3 regions of the Pseudomonas sp. DTU_2021_1001937_2_SI_NGA_ILE_001 genome follow, and region 2 is predicted to be linked to each of the others. Evidence: riboswitches for the same ligand, from Rfam matches in the RefSeq annotation. Region 2 holds a riboswitch; each other region holds the start of a gene.
The links. Region 2 has a riboswitch for cobalamin ahead of RRX38_RS04570 (CbtB domain-containing protein). Riboswitches for the same ligand answer to the same signal wherever they lie in the genome.

Region 1 (7,909 bases), 1.1 Mb from region 2:
CGACGACACCAGCTATCAGTTGCCGCTGCTGGCCGACAGCATCCTCGAACGTGGCAAGTCGCTGATAGGCACCCGCTATCGCTTTGGCGGCAATTCCACCGCCGGTTTCGACTGCAGCGGCTTCATCGGCTATCTGTTCCGCGAAGAGGCCGGCATGAACCTGCCGCGCTCCAGCCGCGAAATGATGAATATCGACGCACCCCAGGTGTCGCGCCGCGACCTCAAGCCAGGCGACCTGCTGTTCTTCAGCACCGCCGGCCGCGGTCGCATCAGCCACGCCGCCATCTACCTGGGTGATGACCAGTTCATCCACTCCAGCAGCCGCCGCAGCGGGGGTGTGAGAATCGACAGCCTGGACGACTCCTACTGGAGCAAGACCTTCGTCGAAGCCAAGCGCGCACTGGCGCTGGTACCGGCAACGGGGGACGCGCAGACCACTGCGATGACCACCACCAGCGTCAAGCCAGCTAACATCAAGCGTCACAAGTAATCTGAACCCGGTCCCTGACCGGGTTTTTTGAATTTCGGCAACAGGCCGCATCCGAAGGGAGTTGTTGTGGTGATGTCGATGACCTTGCGTGTAACCGTGATTTCCCTGGCGGCCTTACTGGGCGCGTGCGCCAGTGCGCCGCCACCGCAGCCCAAGGTCGTGCAGCGCCCCGTCATCATCGCCCCGGCGGTCATGTCTTCTCCTGTCGTTGAAGATGTGCTGTTCCGCGCCCTGGGCCTGGTCGGTACGCCCTATCGCTGGGGTGGCAACACGCCGGATTCCGGGTTCGATTGCAGCGGCCTGATCGCCTACGTGTACCGCGACATGGCCGGTATCAGCCTGCCGCGCTCGACCCGCGACATGATCGTGATGAATGCCCCCAGTGTCAGCCGTGAACAGCTGCAGACCGGTGACCTGGTATTCTTCGCCACCTCGGGCGGCTCGCAGGTGTCCCATGCCGGTATCTATGTCGGCGAAGGGCGCTTCGTGCATGCTCCCGCCACCGGTGGCACGGTCAAGCTGGACAACATCGGCTCGCCTTACTGGCAGAAGGCGTACCTGAACGCCAAGCGCGTGCTGCAGCCTTCGAGCCTGGCGCAGAACGCCCGCTGAGCGCGCAAGCAGTGCGGCTCCGGTCGTAGCGGCATAAGCTGGGAGCTAAGCGGCATGTGCCCCGGTGGGAGCGGCTTTAGCCGCGAAGCGCCAGGAAACTCACTGCATCTGTTGGGAACATGTGGGCGCTTCGCGGCTGAAGCCGCTCCTACCCGGCCTAACTGAACAGTATCGCGGCTGAAGCCGCTCAGGGCCGTACGGGGCCATCTATCACCTAAGGCGCCGATGTCACTCGCCAGATCGTATTGCCCACGTCATCGGCCACCAGCACACCGCCGTGCTTGTCCTGCACTACGCCAACCGGGCGGCCCATGGCCTGGCCTTCTGCGTCGAGAAAGCCGGTCAGCAAATCCAGTGGCTGGCCGGCGGGTCTGCCATCCCTGAACGGAATGAACACCACCTTGTAGCCGCTGTGCGGCTTGCGATTCCATGAGCCATGCTGGCCGACGAACAGGCCTTGGTCGAAGGGCGCGGCCAGGCTCTTGCCGTTGGAGAAGGCCAGGCCCAGCGACGCGGTGTGCGGGCCGACCGCGTAGTCGGGTACAAGGGCCTTGGCCACCTGTGCCGGGTTCTGCGGTGTTACTCGCTGGTCCACGTGCTGGCCATAGTAGCTCCAGGGCCAGCCATAGAAACCGCCGTCCTGCACTGAAGTCACGTAGTCGGGCACCAGGTCGCTGCCGATCTCGTCACGCTCGTTCACGGCCGTCCACAGCTTGCCGGTATGGGGCTCCCAATCCATGCCATTGGGGTTGCGCAGGCCGGTAGCGAACAGGCGCTTCTGGCCGCTGGCCCGGTCCACTTCCCAGATCGCTGCACGGCCCTGTTCCTGATCCAGGCCGTTTTCACCCACGTTGCTGTTGGAGCCCACCGTCACGTACAGCTTGCGGCCGTCCGGGCTGGCGATGACGTTCTTGGTCCAATGGTGGTTGAGCGGCCCGCCGGGTAGTTCGGTGACCAGGGTAGGCGCTGCGCTGATGCGAGTCTGGCCGCTTTCGTAGGGGAAGCTGATCAGCCGGTCGGTGTCGGCCACGTAGAGGGTATGGCCCACCAGCGCCATGCCGAACGGAGAGTTCAGGTTTTCCAGTAGGACCGAGCGGGTGTCGGCCACGCCGTCGTTGTCTTCATCGCGCAACAGGGTAATGCGGTTGGCGCTCGGCACGCCGGCGCCGGCACGCTGCATGATCTTGCTGGCGATCCACTCGCGCAGGCCGCCCGATGACGACGCCTTGGCCGGCGCGTTGGATTCGGCGACCAGCACATCGCCATTGGGCAGCACGTATAGCCAGCGCGGGTGATCCAGGCCATTGGCGAAGGCCACCACTTGGGTGCCGGGTGCGGCGAGCGGTTTTGCCCCCGCCGGCCAGCCGACCGCCGGAGCGATGTTCACGGTGGGGATCAGGGTCTTGTTCGGTTCCGGCAGCCGGGGGCTGGGGCCGGTGCCGTCGGCGACCTGCAAGCGGGCGGTTTCGCCACAGGCTGCCAGGCCGCCCGCGACCAGCAAAGTGAGGATCAGGCGTGGAGCGGATCTGGACATGCTGGACTCCTGGTTCGGCAGCGCCGGAGGGGATGACTGATAGAGGCAGGGCGAGCGGCCAGGTTCAATCCGATACTGTTTGACGCTCCCAGCCCAACACTCTACCCTTCGCGGTTCGTTTCAGGTGCCTTGCAATCATCGATTGGCAAGGTGAAACAGGGAAGCCGGTGGGAAGAGACTTTTTTCGATTCCGGCGCTGCCCCCGCAACGGTAGATGAGCCAACCCCATGCCTTATGCCACTGACGCACGTCGGGAAGGCGCATGGTCGGGCCTAGCCCGGAGAAGCCTCGCGCTTCGCTCATGAGCCCGGAGACCGGCCTGTCACTTATTCACGGCATCACGGCGGGCGATGCTATGCGCAAGGCCGCCGTCTGCCTTGTCGTCCTGTCGTCTGCTTTCGCCTGTGTGACCAGCGGAGAGCTGAGATGAACGAATCCCCCGAGCGCGACGAGCGCCACCTGGCGCGCATGCAGCGCAAGAAAGCCATTATCGACGAACGCATTGCCAACTCGCCCAACGAGTGCGGCCTGCTGCTGGTGCTCAGCGGCAACGGCAAGGGCAAGAGCAGTTCGGCGTTCGGCATGCTGGCCAGGGCCATGGGCCATGGCATGCAGTGCGGCGTGGTGCAGTTCATCAAGGGCCGCAATGCCACCGGCGAAGAGCTGTTCTTCCGGCGCTTTCCCGAGCAGGTGCGCTACCACGTCATGGGTGAGGGCTTTACCTGGGAAACCCAGGACCGCCAGCGTGACATCGCCGCTGCCCAGGCCGCCTGGGAAGTGTCGCGGCAGATGCTCGCCGACCCTGGCGTCAACCTGGTGATCCTCGATGAACTGAACATCGCCCTCAAGCATGGTTACCTGGATCTCGACCAGGTGCTTGCTGACCTGCAGGCCCGCCCGCCGATGCAGCACGTAGTGGTCACCGGGCGCGGCGCCAAGCCTGAGCTGGTCGACCTCGCCGACACCGTGTCGGAGATCGGCATGGTCAAGCACGCCTTCCAGGCTGGTATCCGCGCGCAAAAGGGCATCGAACTGTGAGTGATGCCTCTCGCCAGTGCCCGGCGGTCCTGATCGCCGCACCGGCGTCCGGTCAGGGCAAGACCACCGTCACCGCCGCCCTGGCGCGCCTGCACCGCAATCAGGGCCGCAAGGTCCGAGTGTTCAAGTGCGGCCCGGACTTTCTCGACCCGATGATTCTCGAACGCGCCAGCGGCGCGCCGGTGTACCAGCTCGACCTGTGGATGGTCGGCGCCGGGGAGAGCCGCCGCCTGTTGTGGGAGGCGGCGGCAGAGGCGGACCTGATTCTTATCGAAGGGGTCATGGGGTTGTTCGACGGCACGCCCTCCAGTGCCGATCTGGCGCGGCATTTCGGCGTGCCGGTGCTCGGCGTGATCGACGGCACGGCGATGGCCCAGACCTTCGGCGCCCTTGCCCTGGGCCTGGCGCGCTACCAGCCGGACCTGCCATTCGCCGGGGTACTGGCCAACCGCGTCGGCACCGTGCGTCACGCGCAATTGCTGGAAAACAGCCTGACCGAGGGGCTGCGCTGGTATGGCGCACTGTCCCGCGAGACCGGCATCGAACTGCCCAGCCGCCACCTGGGCCTGGTTCAGGCCAGTGAACTGAACGACCTGGACATGCGTCTGGATGCCGCCGCGCAGGCGCTGGCCAGCACTTGCGAGGTGCCGCTGCCGCCGCCGGTCAGCTTCGCCGCGCCGCCGCTCGAGGCCGCCGAGCCGTTGCTGGCCGGTGTGCGCATTGCCGTGGCGCGCGACGAGGCGTTCGCCTTCACGTATGGCGCCAGCCTCGACCTGCTGCGCGCCATGGGGGCCGAGCTGAGTTTCTTTTCGCCGATCCACGACAGCGCGCTGCCAGAGGCCGACAGCCTCTACCTGCCCGGCGGTTACCCGGAGCTGCATCACCTGGCGCTGCAGGACAACCGGGCGATGCGTGGCGCCATCGCCGCTCACCATGCCGCCGGCAAGCCGCTGCTGGCCGAGTGCGGCGGCATGCTGTACCTGCTCGATGCGCTGACCGATGTCGATGGCACCCGCGCCGAGCTGGTCGGCCTGCTGCCTGGCGAAGCGGTGATGCAGAAACGTCTCGCTGCCCTGGCCCTGCAGGCCGTGGAGCTGCCCGAAGGCCTGCTGCGCGGGCACACCTATCACCATTCGCTGACCAGCACCGAGTTGCAGCCCATCGCCCGCGGTGTCAGCCCCAACGGCGGGCGCGGCGCCGAGGCGGTGTACCGCGTGGGGCGGCTCACCGCCTCTTACGTGCATTTCTACTTTCCGTCCAATCCGCAGGCCGTGGCCGCGCTGTTCCACCCTGACGAGGCGCGCCCATGAGCGACGTGCCGTTCAGTGCCGAAGAACGCGCCGCGGTGTACCGCGTCATTGCCGAGCGCCGTGACATGCGCCACTTCAGCGGCGGCAGCGTGGCGCCCGAGGTGCTGGCCCGTTTGCTGGAGGCCGCGCATCACGCGCCCAGCGTCGGCCTGATGCAGCCCTGGCGGTTCATCCGCATCCGTGACACTCAATTGCGTGGCCGCCTGCAGGCCCTGGTGGAGGACGAGCGGGTACGCACCGCCGAAGCTCTGGGCGAGCGCTCCGACGAGTTCATGAAGCTCAAGGTCGAGGGCATCAGCGATTGCGCCGAAGTGATCGTCGCGGCCTTGATGGACGGTCGCGAGGCCTATGTGTTCGGCCGCCGTACCCTGCCGGAAATGGACATCGCTTCGCTGTCCTGCGCCATCCAGAACCTGTGGCTGGCGGCCCGTGCCGAAGGCCTGGGCATGGGCTGGGTGTCGCTGTTCGACCCGCAGGCGCTGGCCGACCTGCTGGGTATGCCCGACGGTGCGCGGCCCCTGGCGATTCTCTGCCTGGGGCCGGTGCAGGGGTTCTACCCGGCGCCCATGCTGGTGCTCGAAGGCTGGGCGCAGGCGCGCCCGCTGGAACAACTGGTATATGACAACCAATGGGGAGTGCAGCCATGAGTGTGGCGTTGTTGAGCGTGGCGGGCGTGGCGCTGGATGCGCTGCTCGGCGAACCGAAACGCTCGCATCCGCTGGTTGCGTTCGGCAATTATGCCGGGCGTATCGAACAACGCTTCAACGCCGGCGGGCGCGGCTGGCGCAGCCACGGCGTGACGGCCTGGGTGCTGGCGGTGTTGCCGCTGACCCTACTGGTCACCCTGCTGAGCTGGCTGCCTTATCTAGGCACCCTGGTGGAAATCCTTGCCCTGTACTGTGCCCTGGGCCTGCGCAGTCTTGGCGAGCACGTGATGCCGGTGGCTGCTGCACTGCGCGGTGGCGACCTCGCTGAAGCGCGGCGACGGGTCAGCTACCTGGTCAGCCGCAAGACCGACGACCTGGAGGCCAACGGCGTGGCGCGGGCGGCCACCGAGTCGGTGCTGGAGAACGGCAGCGATGCGGTGTTCGCTGCGCTGTTCTGGTTCGTGGTCGCCGGCGCTCCGGGCGTGGTGCTGTATCGCCTGAGCAATACCCTGGATGCCATGTGGGGCTACCGCAACGAACGTTTCGAACGCTTCGGCTGGGCAGCGGCGAAGATCGACGACCTGCTCAACTATATTCCGGCGCGGCTGGTGGTGCTGACCTACGCCGTGCTGGGCCATACCCGCGGTGCGCTGCGCTGCTGGCGCAGTCAGGGGCCGACCTGGGACAGCCCGAATGCCGGCCCGGTGATGGCGGCCGGTGCCGGGTCCCTGCAGGTGCAACTCGGTGGTGCGGCGATCTATCACGGCGAGTTGCACGAGCGCCCGGCGCTGGGCGAAGGTCGGCCAGCCGATGCCCAAGCCATCGAGGCCGGCTGGCAACTGGTGCAGCGCGGTGTGTGGCTGTGGCTGCTGGTCCTTTGTCTGGGAGGTGCGTTCTATGCTTGAGCATGGTGGCCGGCTGCGCGCCGCCGCGCAGCGCTATGGGATTGCTCAAGCGCAATGGCTCGACCTGTCGACCGGCATCGCGCCCTGGGCCTGGCCGATTCCGCCAATCGAAGCGCGCGACTGGGCGCGCCTGCCGGAAACCGATGACGGTCTGGAAGCCGCCGCCTGTGCCTACTACGGTGCCGCACAACTGCTGCCGGTAGCCGGTTCCCAGGCGGCGATCCAGGCCCTGCCGCGCTTGCGCGGCACCGGCAGGGTCGGGGTGTTGTCGCCGTGCTATGCCGAGCACGCGCATGCCTGGCGCAAGCACGGTTTTCTGGTGCGCGAAGTGCTCGAACCTGAGGTCGAGCATTTCCTCGAAACCCTGGACGTACTGGTGGTGGTCAACCCCAACAACCCCACTGGCCGCCTGCTGCCGACCGAGCGCCTGCTGGAGTGGCATGCGCGCCTGGCCGAGCGCGGTGGCTGGCTGGTGGTCGACGAAGCCTTCATGGATAACACCCCGACCCTCAGCCTGGCCGCCGAGACCGGGCGCAGCGGGCTGATCGTGCTGCGCTCGTTCGGCAAGTTCTTCGGCCTGGCCGGGGTGCGTCTGGGTTTCGTGCTGGCCGAGCCTGGCCTGCTCAAGGCCCTGGCCAGCGAGCTAGGTCCCTGGACGGTCAGCGGCCCGAGCCGCAAGGTCGGCTTGGCCTGTCTCAGCGACCGCGAGGGCCAGCAACGCCAGCGTGAGCGTACCGAACAGGCTGCCGCCCGCTTGCAGGCGTTGCTGACGGCCCACGGGCTGCCACCCGATGGCGGTTGCGCACTCTTCCAGCGCTGCGTGACCGACCAGGCGGCGGCGCTTTACCAATTCGCGGCGCAGCGCGGTGTGCTGCTGCGCCTGTTCAGCGGCGAGGGTGCGCAGAGCAGCCTGCGCTTCGGCCTGCCTGCCAGCGAAGCGGACTGGCAGCGCCTGGAAAGCCTGTTGCTCGACTACCGCAAGGACCTTCGATGACCACCCTCATGGTGCAGGGCACCACTTCCGATGCCGGCAAGAGCACCCTGGTGACCGGCCTGTGCCGCTGGCTGCGTCGCCAGGGCGTCAGCGTGGTGCCGTTCAAGCCGCAGAACATGGCACTCAACAGTGCCGTCACCGCCGACGGCGGTGAAATCGGCCGCGCCCAGGCGGTGCAGGCCCAGGCCAGTGGTTTGGTACCGCACACCGACATGAACCCGGTGCTGCTCAAGCCCAACACCGACACCGGTTCGCAGGTGATCATCCACGGTCGAGCCGTGACCACCATGAATGCCGTGGCCTACCACGGCTACAAGGCCATCGCCATGCAGGCGGTGCTGGAGTCGCACCAGCGCCTGCGCGACGCCTACCAGGTGGT
Region 2 (7,909 bases):
TGCCTGCAACGACGCGCCCTGCCAGCTCAACCTCGGCAGCGCCGAGGGGCTGCTGCGCGGTGCCAACAAGGTGCCGGTTTACCAGGGCGAACGCACCCAGGCGGTGGACCCCACCCGGTTGTTCTACGATGCCAGCGGCCAGGCAGCCTGGCAGCGCAAGGGCTTCTACTCGGTGCTTGAAGCGCACGGCGGCCAGCCGGCTCTGCTGGGGCGCATGCTGGAGCTTGCGCAACAGAACCCGTTGCCGCCCAACAGCAAACTGCCCGATGACATCGTGCTGGGCATCAACCGCGAAAACCTTTGCCCATTGCCTGAAGAGTTCAACGGCTACGCCGCCGCGCATTCCACCCAGGGCATGCCGCTGGCGGTGAGTGGCCTGGATGCCGCCGAGTATCAGACGCTGCAGCGCTGGCTGGCGGCGGGGGCGCCGGTGGACCAGCAGGCGTTGCGGCCCAGTGCCACCGAGGCAGCGCAGATAGCCGAGTGGGAAGCCTTGCTCAACCGCCCGGGCGCCCGTGAGGTCCTGGTGGCGCGCTGGCTGTATGAGCACCTGTTTCTCGCGCATATCTATTTCGAAGGCGGCGAGACGGGGCATTTCTTCCAGTGGGTGCGTTCGCGCACCCCCAGTGGCCAGCCCGTGGACATCATCGCCACTCGGCGGCCCAACGACGATCCGGGTCGTGACCGGTTCTTCTATCGCCTGGTGCCGGTACAGGGCGTCATCGTTCACAAGACCCACATCACCTATGCCATGGGGCCGAACAAGCTCAAGCGCGTGCAGCAGCTGTTCTATGGCAACGACTGGCAGGCCCAGGCGGTCCCGGGTTACGGTCCCGGTCACCGGGCCAACCCCTTCCTGACCTTCGAGGCGATTCCGGCACGGGCGCGCTATCAGTTCATGCTCGACAACGCCGAGTACTTCGTGCGCAGCTTCATCCGTGGCCCGGTGTGCCGAGGGCAGATCGCCACCGATGTGATTCGCGACCATTTCTGGGTGCTGTTCCAGGACCCCTCCAGCGACCTGTACCTCACCGACGCGCGTTACCAGGGTCAGGCCACGCCGCTGCTGGCCATGCCGGGGCAGAATGACGACGTGGGCAGCGTGCTGGGCCTGTGGCTGGCCTACAAAGACCGCCGCAACGCCTACGAAGACCTGCGTCGTGACCATTACGCCAAGGCGCCGCCCGCCGATTGGCCGACCCTGTGGACCGGCAACGACAATGCCTTGCTCACCGTTTTCCGCCATTTCGACAGCGCCACGGTGAACAAGGGCCTGATCGGCGACGTGCCCAAATCCACCTGGCTGTTCGACTACCCGCTGCTGGAACGCACCTATTACCAGTTGGTGGTCAATTTCGACGTGTACGGCAATATCGCCCACCAGGCACAGACCCGCCTGTATTTCGACCTGATCCGCAATGGCGCGGAGATCAACTTCATGCGCTTGATGCCGGCCGACCGTCGCGAAGACCTGCTCGGCGACCTGTACCAGGACTCCGGCAAGATCAAGATGTGGCTGGATTACCAGAGCATCGACGACGACACGCCAAGCCGCCTGCGCCTGGACGAAAAGCGCACGCTGCGCGATTTTGCCGGGCAGCTGCTGCGCCGCGTCGGGCCGCTGAACGTCGCGCCAGACCCGATCAACCGTTGCCCGACCGATGGCCGCTGCGCCAGGCCCGGCCTGCCCGCGCAGATCAGTCAGGCCGAGCAGGCGCTCAGTCGCCTGGCGTCGCGTCCGGCTTCGCGGTTGAAGGTGATTGAGTGGCTGCCTGAGGCGACCATGCTGCGTGTCGAAGACAGCGGCGGCCATCGTGAAATCTACAGCGTGCTGCGCAACCGTGCGCACAGCAACGTGGCGTTCCTGCTCGGCGAGTCGTATCGCTATTTGCCCAAGCACGACACCCTGACCGTCTATCCCGGTGTGCTGAGCAGTTACCCGAACTTCATGTTCAACGTGCCAGCTGGCGAGGTGCCAGCGTTCGTCCAGGCCACGGAGCAGGTCACCGACCAGCCAGGCTTCGAGAAACTGGTCGAGCGCTGGGGCGTGCGACGCACCCATCCGCAGTTCTGGAAAATGTTCCACGACCTGAACCGCTACGTTCAGGAACACGAACCGGTCGAAGCCGGTGTGCTGGACATGAATCGCTACGAAAACCTCTGAAAACCGGGGCTTTCCGGGCTGCAGGCCTTGTGGTGTATGGCCTGCAGCCATTATTGCGAACCTGAACGAAGCGCTTTTTCTCTGATCTTTTACGCCTGGGTACGGTCCCTATAGGGCGTGCTTGCACCAGCGTGGTGCGGGCGATCATTGAGAGAACAGCGAGCACAAGAGGTTCAGGAATGCTGATTTCGGTTCAGGCCCTGCGGGCAATCGCCGCATGGGTCGTGGTGTGCCATCACTTCATGCAGATCTTCTTCGACTTCAAGGCCAGCGGGCCGATCGGCGAATTCTTCGTTTCCAGAGGCGCGGTCGGCGTCGATATCTTTTTCGTCATCAGTGGGCTGGTGATCTACCTCTCCACCTGCAAGCGCGACATCCCCGCCAGTCAGTTCATCGCCCATCGTCTGTTCCGTATCGTGCCTGCCTACTGGCTGTACACCCTGGCCATGGGGTTGCTGTTACTGTGGGCCGCGCCCTGGCTGCCGCACCAGGTGATCGGCTGGCAGAACTTCATTCTCTCGCTGTTCTTCCTGCCCTCGGAGAACCCTGGCGGCTATGGCCTGTACCCGACGCTGAATGTCGGCTGGACGCTCAACTACGAGATGTTCTTCTACCTGCTGTTCTCCCTGGTGTTTCTCTTCGAGCGACGCGTGCGCCCGCTGATCATTACCGTGGCGCTGCTGGCAGTTACCGAGCTGCTGGCGCGCAAGATGCTCAGCGGTTCGCTGCCCGGCCGCTTCTACGGCAACGACATCGTCTATGAATTCCTCCTGGGTATCGGTATCGGCATGGCTCACCAGCGCGGCTGGATTCGCGAGGCGCTGTGGTTGCCGCTGGCCGGCCTGGCACTTGGGGTGATGCTGATTCTGCAACTCGATAACAGCCAGCGCCTGCTGCACTGGGGCCTGCCCAGCGCACTGATCGTGCTGTGCTGCGTGTCTCTGGAGCCGCTGTTTCGCGGCAGCGAGCTACTCAAGAAGCTTGGCGATTGCTCGTATTCGGTGTACCTGCTGCACGTACTGGTGCTGTATGGCGGTCTGCTGCTGGCGCAGCGCTACAGCCTCAACCCGTATCTGGTGTTCGCCTTCTGCGTGCCGATCATCGCCGGGGGTGCCTGGCTGAGCTACGAATGGATCGAGAAGGGTCTGTACCAGCGCATGAAGGCCTGGCTGGACACTCGTCGCACGGCGCGTCAGGCGGTAGCACTTTCCTGACCTAAATACTAGGTTTTGTGCGACGCCTGCGATTGGCGTAAACTGCCGCCACGTCTGCGAGGAATATTCATGACCGCCATAACCATTACCGATGCTGCCCACGATTACCTGGCCGACCTGCTGGAAAAGCAGAACACCCCAGGTATCGGCATCCGTATCTTCATCACCCAGCCGGGTACCCAGTACGCCGAAACCTGCATCGCCTACTGCAAGCCCGGCGAAGAGAAGCCGGACGACAAGGCCGTGGGCCTCAAGCGCTTCACTGCCTGGATCGACGGTTTCAGCGAGGCCTTCCTGGAAGATGCCATCGTCGACTACGCCACCGACCGCATGGGTGGCCAGCTGACCATCAAGGCCCCCAACGCCAAGGTGCCGATGGTCAGCGCCGACAGTCCGATCAACGAGCGCATCAACTACTACCTGCAAACCGAGATCAACCCCGGTCTGGCCAGTCATGGCGGCCAGGTCAGCCTGATCGACGTGGTGGAAGAGGGCGAGCAGAACATTGCCGTGCTGCAGTTCGGCGGCGGTTGCCAGGGCTGCGGACAGGCCGACGTGACCCTCAAGGAAGGCATCGAGCGCACCCTACTGGAGCGCATTCCCGAGTTGCACGGTGTGCGTGACGTCACCGACCACAGCCAGAAAGAGAACGCCTACTACTGATCGCGTGGTGTTCGCCTTCGCCAGTCCCAACAGCGAGCCCGGTACCTGAGTACCGGGCTCGCGGCGTTTCAGGGGCGGAAAAGGTGGGCGTGGCTGGCGCGATACAGCGCCGAGTCGGCGAAATTGTCCGCTGCCAGCACCCGCCCGACCAGAATCAGGGCCGTGCGTCTGAAGCCCTTGGCCTGCACCTGGACCTCGATGTCCGCCAGGGTCCCGCGCACCCAGTCCTGGTCTGGCCAGCTGGCGCGATGCACCACCGCCACCGGGCAGTCCTGGCCATAATGCGGCAGCAATTCTTCGACGATGCGCCCAAGGTTCTTCACCCCCAGGTGAATGGCCAGGGTCGCGCCATGCCGCGCCAGATCACCTAACGCTTCGCCGGCCGGCATCGGCGAGCTGTCGGCGTAGCGGGTGAGTATCACCGTCTGGGCGACGTCTGGCAGGGTCAGTTCAGTCTCCAGCAGCGCCGCGCAGGCGGCCGTGGCGGTGACCCCGGGAATGATCTCGAAGGGGATGCCCAGCTCGCGCAGGTGGCGGATCTGCTCGCCGATTGCGCCATACAGGCTTGGGTCGCCGGAGTGGACCCGGGCGACATCCTGGCCTTGTGCATGAGCAGATTTCATCAGCGCGATGATCTGCTCCAGGTGCAGCCCTGCGCTATCGACCACCTGCACGGCGCTGTGGCCCTCCAGGACCGCGGACGGCACCAGCGAGCCGGCGTAGATGAGCACCGGGCACTGTTGGATCAGCCGTTGGCCCTTGACGGTGATCAGGTCCGGATCGCCGGGCCCGGCGCCGATGAAATAGACAGTCACGCTTCACTCCACGAAAAAACAGGAAAACCCTTGGCAGCGAGCAGGCTCGTGCCATGCCAGGCGTCATTGGAGGGCATCAGCCAGCACTTGCCAAGGCGAATGTCGCCTGGCGGCTCTTGCGGTAGGGGATCAGCAGCCGTGCTGTGCCAGCGTTCAGCTGAGCGGCCAGGGCCAGTGCCGCGCTTTCGGCCACCCCGTGGCAGCCGGTGTGCTTGAACGCCAATGCCGAACGATGGCTCAGCTGTGCGTCGAAGGGCTGCAACTGCGCGGCAGTGAAAAACACCAGCGGCAGGCCCAGCTCGGCAGCCAGGGCATGCAGGCCCGGTGTGTCGCGGCGTCGTTCGATGCAGGCCAGGCCGCCGACCTGCGCCAGGCTCAGGCCCTGTTCGGCCAGGCTGGCGTCGATCAGCGCGCGTAGCGCCTCGGCGCTGCACTCGGCCTGGCAACCCAGGCCGATGGCCAACTGGCTTTTATTGCTCGCCGACATGGGCGCGGCGGAACAGCCAGGCAGTCAGGGCTCCCAGTGCAACCCAGAACACTGCGTTGGTCAGCAGCGAGGCGACGATGAACTGGCTTTCCAGTGCTTCAGGGGCCAGGCTGGCATGGGCCGTGGGTTGCGGCGCGCCGATCACGTGCGGACCCAGCAGCCAGGCGGCGCCCAGCAGTTTCAGCCACAGCCCGCGACCGAATACCAGCAGTGCCAGCCCGGCGGCGGTGGCGGCCGCCGTGGAGATCCACCAGGTCTGGCGCTGTCCCAGTTCGGCGGCGGCAGTGCCGGGCAGCTCCGGGGGCAGGCCGAGCGTCGGCGCCAGGACGAACACCGCGAAACCCGCCAACCCCCACAGCAGGCCTTGCCGCGTGCTGCCCGGCATACGTAGGGAATACAGGCCGACGAGCATCAGTGCGAAGCCCACCGCCACCACCAGATTGCCTGCCGCGGTCGACAGCACGCGCTGCCAGCCGTCCTGTGGCGCCCAGGCTTCTTCGTCATGCTCGTGGCTGTGGGCGGCGCTGCCCTCGGCGTGCTCGTGGGCCTGGGCGGCAGGCGCGCTTTCGTAGGTCTCGGCCTGGAGAATCAGCGGGCTGACCCACAGGCTCTGTACCAGGGTCAGCAGCAGGGCCGCCAACAGGCCGCTGAAACCAGCGGTTTGCAGGATTCGCTTGAACATCGGCTGGATTCTCAGTGGCAGGGGAAGGCCGCGCTGTGGCGGGTATCGTGAGCGGCGTTGTGTACGGCGTCGATGTGCGAGAAGCCGGCGAAATACACCAGGCATGCGCCCAGCAGGATGGCGCTGGTGGCGGCGACCAGGCGCTGGCCGAGGGGGATGGCGGTGGTCCGGGTAGCGGGGCTGCTGCTCAGGGTGGTCATGGGGCTTGCCTCGTACAAAAGGGGCAGGCCATGCGCAGACGCACCGCCGGGCACGCCCGGCAGGCAGCGAATGCACCCGCCCACCGCAGGTCATCGAAAGGTTCGTGGCGGGCCGGTCTCCGGGCTGGCGAGGGGCGCCAGGGCGCCGTGACAAAGGCCGCCTTCCCATGCCAACGGCACAGTGGATAGGCCTTTCGCTCGCTTACCGTTGCGGGGGCAGCACCGGACTTTGCGACGCGCGGACAGCAGCGGCGCAGCACCGGTTTCCCGTTTCACCCCGCGAGGGGCACCCGTAACAAGGTGTGTAGCAGAGCATGGTCGTGCCGGGGCGTCAATCTCGACGTTGACCTGCCGCTGGGCACTGCGTAGCCTTGCGCCTTTGAGGTTGCCTGCGCGAGCGGGCTGAAAATGGGAATGCGGGCCCCGCCAGGGCACAAGCCGCAGCTGCCCCCGCAACTGTAAGCGGTCATGTTCGGTGCCACGCCACTGCCAGCGCGGGAAGGCGCACCGAATGCCCGGGCCCGACGGCCGGGCTCGCCGCAAGCCAGGAGACCTGCCTCGAAGCATTCACACTCAAACCGGGCGGGGTGATCCGGTGGCGAATCCGGTCGTGCATCGTGCGCGGTCGGCGTCCCGTCTGCCCGCCGAACCGCCAAAGGGCACTCGATGAAATCACTGGCCAAGCTTCCCGTCACCATCGTCACCGGCTTCCTCGGCTCGGGCAAGACCACCCTGCTGCGGCACATGCTCGACAACGCCGAAGGCCGGCGCATCGCGGTGATCGTCAACGAATTCGGCGAACTGGGCATCGACGGCGAAATCCTCAAGCAATGCACCATCGGCTGCACCGAAGAGGAGGCCAGCGGGCGTGTCTACGAGCTGGCCAACGGTTGCCTGTGCTGCACCGTGCAGGAAGAGTTCTTCCCGGTGATGCGCGAGCTGGTGGCGCGGCGTGGCGACCTCGATCACATCCTCATCGAAACCAGCGGCCTGGCCTTGCCAAAGCCCCTGGTACAGGCCTTCCAGTGGCCGGAAATCCGCAACGCCTGCACCGTCGATGCGGTGATCACCGTGGTCGACAGCCCCGCCGTCAAGGCCGGCACCTTCGCCGCCTACCCAGACCAGGTCGATGCGCAGCGCAAGCTGGACCCGAACCTCGACCACGAATCGCCGCTGCACGAGCTGTTCGCCGACCAACTGGCCAGCGCCGACCTGGTGATCCTCAACAAGGCCGACATGATCGACGCCGAAGGCCTGGCCGCAGTGCGTGCCGAAGTCGCCGAGGAACTGCCGCCAGCTGTCAAGGTGGTGGAAGCCAGCAGCGGCCGCCTGCCGCTGAATGTGCTGCTTGGCGTGGGCGCCGAGTCTGAAGTGCACATCGACGGGCGCAAGACGCACCACGACAGCCATCATGAAGGTGAAGACGATGACCACGACCACGACGCCTTCGACTCCATTTCCATTCAGCTGCCCGAAGCCCAGGAAAGCGTGCTGCTCGAAGCCCTGAACCGCCTGGTGGTCGAGCACGGCATCCTGCGTGTGAAGGGTTTCGCAGCGATTCCCGGCAAGCCGATGCGCCTGCTGATCCAGGGTGTAGGCACTCGCTTCGACAAGCACTTCGACCGCGCCTGGCGCAGCGATGAGCCGCGTGCCACCCAGCTGGTGCTGATCGGCCAGGACCTGG
Region 3 (7,909 bases), 880 kb from region 2:
CGGCCAGGCCGATGTCGGCGTTGCTCAGGCGCAGCACGGGGCTGTCTTTCAGCGCACCGGCCACCGAGCCGGCCAGGGTCACTTCCAGCCCGTCGAGCAGCCAGGTGATACCCAAGGCAAAGACCAGCAATGTGTGGAAGCGGCTCCAGGGCAGCCGGTCGAGACGCGCCGGCAGGTCGGTTTCATAGACATGCACGGCATTGGAGCCCTGGGGCTCCAGGCGTTTTTGCAACGAAGGCGAGTGCATCGCCGCCCCTCCCTGTGTGTCGATCCCTGCCCTTGTGATTCACCCGCTTCAGGCAGAGTTCAACGCCTCGCGTGCGACGCGCGTCTTTCGAGCATCTGTGCCACCTGATGGGCCAGCACGTCGAGGCTGAACGGCTTGGTCAGCAAGTGCATGTCAGGGCCGAGGAAGTCCTCGCGCTTGATCGCGCCCTCGGCATACCCGGTGAGGAACAATACCGGCAGCCTCGGGTACAGCTGCTGCAGCACCTCGGCCAGTTGCCGACCATTCATGCCGGGCAGGCCCACATCGCTGACCAGCAGGTCGAGGCTCGGAAGGTCGTCGAGCAGGCGCAGCGCCTCTTCGGCCTGACGTGCGACCACCACCTGGTAGCCAAGCTCTTGCAGCACTTCCTGATTGATCAGCCGCACCGAGTCGTCGTCTTCCACCAGCAGGATGGTCTGTCCATTGCCCGGTATGGCGGCCGAAGCCATGACTTCGGCGTCCTCGGTCCTGGTCACGCACTGCGGCAGGCTGATGGTCACCGTCGTGCCCTCGCCCTCCTCGCTGGCGATGCCCAGATGCCCGCCACTCTGGGTGGCGAAGCCATACACCATCGACAGGCCCAGGCCGGTGCCCTGGCCGATGGGTTTGGTGGTGAAGAACGGCTCCAGCACCTTGTCCAGCAGGCGACGAGGAATGCCGGCCCCGCTATCGCGCACGCTGATATCGACCATTTCCTGCCCACCCTTGCCAGGCTGCAGGCCGGTGGCGATGGTCAGCACGCCGCCGTCGGGCATGGCGTCGCGGGCATTGATCACCAGGTTGAGTACGGCATTTTCCAGCTGATTGGCGTCGGCCCAGATCCACGGATCCTCGCTGCACAACTGCAGCTCTACACGCACCTGCTCGGTGAGCAGACCTTCGAGCAGCTGCTGGAACGCCAGGATCAGGGTATTGACCTGCACCGGTCGGGAGTCCAGTGACTGGCGCCGAGAGAACGCCAGCAGACGCTGGGTCAGCGAGGCGGCACTCTGCGCCGAGCTGTACGCGGCATCCATGAAGCGTTCGACGCCGTCGAGCCGGCCTTTGCCCAGACGCAGGCGGATCAGCTCCAGGGCACTGATCACGCCGGTGAGCATGTTGTTGAAATCGTGCGCGATGCCGCCGGTCAGTTGCCCCACCGCCTCCATTTTCAGCGACTGGCGCAGTTGTTCTTCGGCCCGTGCGCGCTCGGCACTCTCGGCCTTGAGTTGCTGCAGGGCACTGTCCAATGCCTGGGTACGCGCCTGCACCTGGGTTTCCAGCTCGTCGGCGAAGCGGCGCAGCGACAGTTCCGCCTGCTTTTCCTTGTTGATGTCGACGATCACCGAGGCGGCGCCGATGATCTTGCCCTGCTCGCCGTACAGCGGCACGGCACTGACACGCATCCAGGACGGCATACCGTCTTCGAGGGTGTGACGAAACTCGATGCCATTGACCGGCACACCGCGCAGCGCCTGGGCGCCGGGGAACATGTCGCGCGGCAAGGGACTGCCGTGGTCATCCAGCGCCACCCAGCGCAGCGCGTTTTCCGGCGAGCGCGAGGGAATCAGGTCATCCGGCACGTAGCGCCGGTACAGTGGGTTGCGGATCAGGCTCTGGCCGTGTTCGTCCATGAAGCACACGCCGACCGGAATGTTTTCCAGCAGTGCTTGCAGGCGACCGCGCTCTTCGGCCAGTTCGGCCAGGCGGTCGCGCATATCGTACTGGCGGGCGCGGGCGTGCCAGCAGGCGGCGACCATGCTGAGCAGGGTGTTGAGGCTGAACGGGCGTTCCAGGACCACGACATGGCCGGCCTCCTCCGGCAACGCATGGTACGCCTGGTCGGCAGCGCCCAGCTTGCCAGGGGTCAGCAGCATGATGGGCACCTGCGACCATTCCGGCTGCGCGCGCAGCGCGGCGGCCAGGGTACAAGGATCGTCGCGCAGCGCCTGTTGAGTCAGCAGCAGCAGGCCGGTGTCGATACCGACGCGGCGTGCCACGGCCTGCAGGTCGTCGTACAGCTCGACGCGGTAGAACGGCAGAAGCAGCGCGCGGAGTTCTTCGGCCTGCGCGGGGTCTGGCGTGCAGAGCAGCAAGACGGGAGCAGTTTCAGCGGTCAACGGCAAAGGGCTCCATGAGCGAAGGCTTGGTCGAAAAGCGCCAAGGGGTCGAGGGCAGGCACGGCCAATGCCGGATCGGTCTCCCGCGACAGGATGGGGCCGAGGCGGACAGCCAAGCGGCGCGAGCATAGCCGGTAAGCGGGGAGTTTTGACACACAACACCAGGCTTTTATCCGCCCCCCCGGATATTTTCGGACCACCTGTCTGAAATCCGGGACCGCTGTACGTGTATTCGCCTCGGCCGGACAGATCGTTTACCATCGCCGCCGTCGGTTTCCGAGAGGAACTAACAGGGAATTCGCAGGCCGGCGTACAGGCCAAACCGAAACTGCCCCCGCAACTGTAGGCATCGAGCCGCTCCACACCGCCACTGGGCCACCCCGGGAAGGCCGGAAGCAGGCCATGACATGCCAGTCAGGAGACCTGCCGACACATTCGATCACTGACCGGCGGGGTGTCCGGGAAGGACATCCGCACCTGCGTTTCGGCAGGTCGGGTCGCACCTTGCCCGAGGGCATGCGACCGGGGTGTGTTTCCTTCGGTGCGCCGCCCGCTACCACCACGCAAGGAGACCGCGCCGCATGCCCACACCCCGCCTGTTGCTGCTCGCCGCCGCCCTGGGGTTCAGCGCCACGGCCCTGGCCGAGCCTACCCGCTACCCCCTGACCCTGGAAAACTGCGGCATGCCGCTGACCTTCACCCAGGCCCCGGGCCAGGTGGTGACCATCGGCCAGGCCGGCACCGAGATGCTCTATGCGCTGGGACTGGGCGAACGCCTGGCCGGCACCTCGCTGTGGTTCAACGATGTGGACCCGCGTTACCAGGCCGAGAACGACAAGGTCGAGCGCTTGGCAGACAACGCGCCGAGCTTCGAGGCGGTACTCGGCAAGCGGCCGGGCCTGGTACTGGTGCAACTGGAGTGGATGGTCGGCAAGCAAGGCGTGGTCGGCACCCGCGAGCAATTTCACGAACTGCACATCCCCACCTACCTGATGCCCTCCGACTGCGAAGGCAAGGACAACCTGGTCGGCGCCGACGGCACCCGGCTGGAAGCCTTCGGCATCGATACGCTGTACCAGAGCGTCGAACAGCTGGCGCAGATTTTCGATGTCCAGGAGCGCGGTCAGGCATTGGTCGCGCAACTTCGACAGCGCCTCGCGGCGGCAGTCGCCCATGCGCAGCACAATCGCCAGCGCGACCTTTCGGCGGTGTTCTGGTACTCCAGCGCCGACCTCGACATCGACCCCTACGTGGCCGGTCGCAAGGGTATCCCGGATTTCATGCTGAACAGCCTGGGCATGCGCAACATCGTCGAATCCGACGAGGAATGGCCAACCGTCGGCTGGGAACGCATCGCCAAGGCCAACCCCGACATCCTGGTGATCGCGCGCATGGACCGTCGACGCTTCCCGGCCGACGACTACCGCAAGAAACTCGAATTCCTCAAGCGTGACCCGGTGACCCGCAACATGGACGCGGTGCGTCACGACCGCATCGTGGTCATCGACGCCGAAGCCATGCAGGCCGGCCTGCGCCTGTTCACCGGCCTCGAAGAACTGGCAGCCGCCGCCGACCGCATCACGGGTGCGCGCTGAACATGCCACGCATCCTTGTGCACGGCCTGTGGGTGAGCGCCCTGCTGCTGGTGGCGATCATCGTCGGCGCCAGCATCGGTGAAACCCACATCAGCCCGCAGATGGTCGCGCAGATCCTGGCCAACAAACTCTGGCAGGCCGGTTACCCCGTCGATCCCATCGACGCAGGCATCATCTGGAACTACCGGCTGACCCGTGCCATCGTCGCCGCCGCCTGTGGCGCCGGCCTGGCGCTGTCCGGGGTGGTGCTGCAATCGCTGCTGCGCAACCCGCTGGCCGAACCCTACCTGCTGGGCATTTCCGCCGGGGCTTCCACCGGCGCGGTACTGGTGGCGCTGCTGGGTCTGGGCGCCGGGGCAATTTCCCTGTCGACCGGAGCCTTCGTCGGCGCGGTGGCGGCCTTCGCCATGGTCAGCCTGCTGGCGCGCTCGTCGCAGCGTGCGAATGCCGCCAGCCACATCATTCTGGCGGGCATTGCCGGCTCGCAGCTGTTCAATGCCCTGACCTCGTTCCTGATTACCAAATCGGCCAGTTCCGAGCAGGCGCGCGGCATCATGTTCTGGCTGCTGGGCAATTTCAGTGGCGTGCGCTGGCACTCGGTGGCCCTGGCCGTACCCGTGGTGCTGGCCGGGTTGCTGGTGTGCCTGTGGCATCGGCGCGCCCTGGATGCCTTCCTGTTCGGCAGCGACTCGGCGGCCTCGCTGGGCATCGCGGTACGGCGCGTGCAGGTATCGTTGATCGGCTGCACCGCACTGGTCACCGCCGTGCTGGTGTCGATCGTCGGCTCCATCGGCTTCGTCGGCCTGGTCATCCCGCATGCGGTGCGCCTGCTGGTGGGCGTACGGCACGCCAGGCTGCTGCCGCTCAGCGCCCTGTGCGGTGCACTGTTCCTGATCGCCGCCGACGTGCTGTCGCGCACCCTCATCAAGGGCCAGACCGTGCCGGTGGGCGTCATCACCGCGCTGATCGGCGCGCCGGTGTTCGCGCTGATTCTGATCCGGGGGCAACGTCCACGATGAATGCCTTCAATCAGGCCCAAGGGACCACGGCACTGGCCTGTCGCGCACTGACCTGCATCGTCAAGGGCCAGGCCCTGCTGCAGGACGTGAGCCTGGGAGTGATCCCGGGCGAAACCCTGGGCATCGTCGGCCCCAACGGTTCAGGCAAGTCGACGCTGCTCCGGCTGCTGGCCGGCCTGCAGGCGCCAGCCAGCGGGGAGCTATGGATCGACGGCCAGCCCCTGGCCAGCCTGAACCGCCGCGACGTTGCGCAACGGCTGGCGTTGGTGGAACAGCAGGCCGAGACCGCCGATGCGATCAGCGTGCGCGATGCCGTGGAATTGGGCCGCACGCCTTGGCTGTCGGCGCTGGCGCCCTGGAGCAGCGAGGACCAGCGCATCGTGCAGCAGGCCCTGGCCGATGTGGACCTGCTGCATCTGAGCGAGCGCCGCTGGCAGACGCTGTCCGGCGGCGAGCGCCAGCGCGCGCACATTGCCCGCGCCCTGGCCCAGCAGGCACGCATCCTGCTGCTGGACGAGCCCACCAATCATCTGGATATCCAGCACCAGCTGAACATCCTCGGGCTGGTCAAGGCATTGCCGGTCACCTGCGTCATCGCCCTGCATGACCTCAACCAGGCCCTGCAGTGCGACCGCCTGGCGGTGTTGCATCAGGGCCGGCTGGTGGCCCTCGGCGCACCGGAGACGGTGCTGACACCCGAGCGCCTGCAGGCGGTGTTCGGTGTGCAGGCGCGCTGGCTGAGCGATACGATGGACGGCACCCGCTTTCTGCGCCTGACACCGCTCTGAAGAGGGCGTCGGTGGGCCTCAGTGCCCTTCTGGCAGCTGGCAGCCCTTCTTCTTCAGGCTGTCGATCACCCAGCTGCGGTCGTTGGTGCCCAGGGCGATCTGCTCCATCTGCTTCTGTTCGGCGCCGTGCTTGGCCGCCGCACGATCGTAGACCTCGGCCACCTGGTCGTAGGGCACGCACAGCAGGCCGTCTTCGTCGCCGATGACCAGGTCGCCGGCTTCGATGACCATGCCGTCGATGGCGATGGGTACGTTGATTTCACCCGGGCCGTCCTTGTACGGGCCGCGGTGGGAAATGCCGGCGGCGAACATCGGGAAATCCCCGGCACCGATGGCGCCGGCATCACGGATCGCGCCATTGATGACGATACCGGCGACCCCCCGCTTGATCGCATAGGCCACCATCATTTCGCCGATCAGCGCATTGCTCAGGTCACCCCCGGCATCGACCACGATCACATCGCCCGGCTCGGCGATGTCCAGCGCGTAGTGCAGCATCAGGTTGTCGCCGGGGCGGGCCTTGACGGTCAGCGCCGGGCCGGCGAGCACACCCTTGGCGTGCATCGGGCGCAAGCGGGCACCGCCGGCGGTCATGCGATTCATCGAGTCGCTGACATTGGCCACCGGGACGTCGCGGTAACGCTCCACCCATTCGGCGCTGACCTTGCGTACACGCTCCAGAACGCGAAATCCGATGCTCATGTGCTTTTCCTCTCTTGGTCTTGTAAGGGATGCCTCGCCGGTCGCGAGCGCTTTTTTCAGAATGTCATTTCATTTTTAACCTTTCAATAGGCTCAATGATTAAATAAATCGCGTCTTTCAAAAGCCAAAAAAAACAGATATTGAAACGACGTTTCATTGTGATAGCGTGTCCGTGTCAATGCGCCGCACCCCAGGCGCCAGCAACACAGCCAAGAACAACAAGGTGTCCCATGACCCGTACCATTGTGCTCACCGGCCCGGCGCTGACCGCCGAAGCCATGAACCACGCCGCCGCCCGAGGTGTGCGTGTGATTCCCACCACGCCCTACGCCGCTGACGAGCTTCTGCAGGTGATCCGCGCTGAACAGCCGGATGCGATCATCGTGCGCCAGGGCCAGCTGACCCAGGAAATGATCGAGGCCTCGGCCAAGCTGTCGATCATCGCCAAGCATGGCGTCGGCTACGACACCATCGACCTGCAGGCCGCCGCGGCGCGGCGCATTCCGGTCACCATCGCCCTGGGCGCCAACGCCCAGTCGGTCGCCGAACACGCCTTTGCGCTGATGTTCAGCGTGGCGCGCCAGACCGCCCTGCTGGATGCGCGCATGCGCGACGGCCATTGGGACAAGGCCACCGCCAACGGCGTGGAACTGTTCGGCAAGACGCTCGGGTTGGTGGGCATGGGCTCGATTGGCGCCATTCTCATGGACCTGGTGGCACCGCTGCGCATGCAGGTGAAAGTCTACGACCCCTACCTGAAACAACTGCCGGAACGTGAGCACCTGCAACGCGAAGAGAACTTCGAGCACCTGCTGGACAAGTGCGACATCATCAGCCTGCATTGCCCGCTGACCGACGCCAACCGCCACCTGTTCAGCACCGCGCAGTTTCAGCGCATGCGCCCCGGAAGCCTGCTGATCAACACCGCGCGGGGCGAGCTGATCGACACCGAAGCACTCATCCAGGCCCTGAGCGAGCGCCGTATCGGCGGTGCCGGCCTGGACACCTTCAGCCCCGAGCCGCTGCCGGCGGACAGCGCGCTGTTCGGCCTGCCCAATGTGGTGATGACCCCACACGTGGGGGCCAACACCCAGGAGGCGCGTGACCGGGTCGGCATGCTCGCGCTGCAACAGATCATCGGCCTGTGGGACGGCCAGGCCCCTGACCCGCGCTGCGTGGTCAACCGCCACCTGCTGGACAACTGACCCGTCACATCGATACTGCGCCTCCAGCGGGGGCGCCTGTGCTACTCCAGAAAAACAACAACGGAGAGTCCCATGACTTCAGTCACCGAACCGATCAGCGAGCTCGAACGCTCGACCATGCGCCGCGTCACCTGGCGGCTGCTGCCGTTCCTGATCGTCTGTTACCTCATCGCGATCATCGACCGCGGCAACATCGGCATGGCCTCGCTGCAGATGAACCAGGACCTGGCGTT

Region 1: another riboswitch for cobalamin. It lies ahead of cobO (cob(I)yrinic acid a,c-diamide adenosyltransferase); the one in region 2 lies ahead of RRX38_RS04570 (CbtB domain-containing protein).
Region 3: another riboswitch for cobalamin. It lies ahead of RRX38_RS01285 (ABC transporter substrate-binding protein); the one in region 2 lies ahead of RRX38_RS04570 (CbtB domain-containing protein).

The regions. Positions count from the first base shown of each region.
Region 1 is NZ_CP135971.1:2,307,210-2,315,118, reverse strand. It holds gene RRX38_RS09790 (C40 family peptidase) at 1-490, shown strand, start outside; gene RRX38_RS09785 (C40 family peptidase) at 563-1,102, shown strand; gene RRX38_RS09780 (sorbosone dehydrogenase family protein) at 1,317-2,636, opposite strand; cobalamin riboswitch at 2,742-2,974, shown strand; gene cobO (cob(I)yrinic acid a,c-diamide adenosyltransferase) at 3,063-3,674, shown strand; gene RRX38_RS09770 (cobyrinate a,c-diamide synthase) at 3,671-4,984, shown strand; gene bluB (5,6-dimethylbenzimidazole synthase) at 4,981-5,631, shown strand; gene cbiB (adenosylcobinamide-phosphate synthase CbiB) at 5,628-6,536, shown strand; gene cobD (threonine-phosphate decarboxylase CobD) at 6,529-7,530, shown strand; gene RRX38_RS09750 (cobyric acid synthase) at 7,527-7,909, shown strand, end outside.
Region 2 is NZ_CP135971.1:1,177,395-1,185,303, reverse strand. It holds gene RRX38_RS04600 (fatty acid cis/trans isomerase) at 1-2,164, shown strand, start outside; gene RRX38_RS04595 (acyltransferase) at 2,344-3,378, shown strand; gene nfuA (Fe-S biogenesis protein NfuA) at 3,448-4,041, shown strand; gene cobM (precorrin-4 C(11)-methyltransferase) at 4,110-4,856, opposite strand; gene RRX38_RS04580 (cobalamin biosynthesis protein) at 4,933-5,343, opposite strand; gene RRX38_RS04575 (CbtA family protein) at 5,327-6,025, opposite strand; gene RRX38_RS04570 (CbtB domain-containing protein) at 6,037-6,225, opposite strand; cobalamin riboswitch at 6,318-6,534, opposite strand; cobalamin riboswitch at 6,591-6,801, shown strand; gene cobW (cobalamin biosynthesis protein CobW) at 6,892-7,909, shown strand, end outside.
Region 3 is NZ_CP135971.1:299,219-307,127, reverse strand. It holds gene RRX38_RS01295 (MFS transporter) at 1-247, opposite strand, end outside; gene RRX38_RS01290 (ATP-binding protein) at 307-2,367, opposite strand; cobalamin riboswitch at 2,621-2,813, shown strand; gene RRX38_RS01285 (ABC transporter substrate-binding protein) at 2,949-3,962, shown strand; gene RRX38_RS01280 (FecCD family ABC transporter permease) at 3,965-4,981, shown strand; gene RRX38_RS01275 (ABC transporter ATP-binding protein) at 4,978-5,769, shown strand; gene RRX38_RS01270 (RraA family protein) at 5,788-6,471, opposite strand; gene RRX38_RS01265 (hydroxyacid dehydrogenase) at 6,702-7,676, shown strand; gene RRX38_RS01260 (MFS transporter) at 7,749-7,909, shown strand, end outside.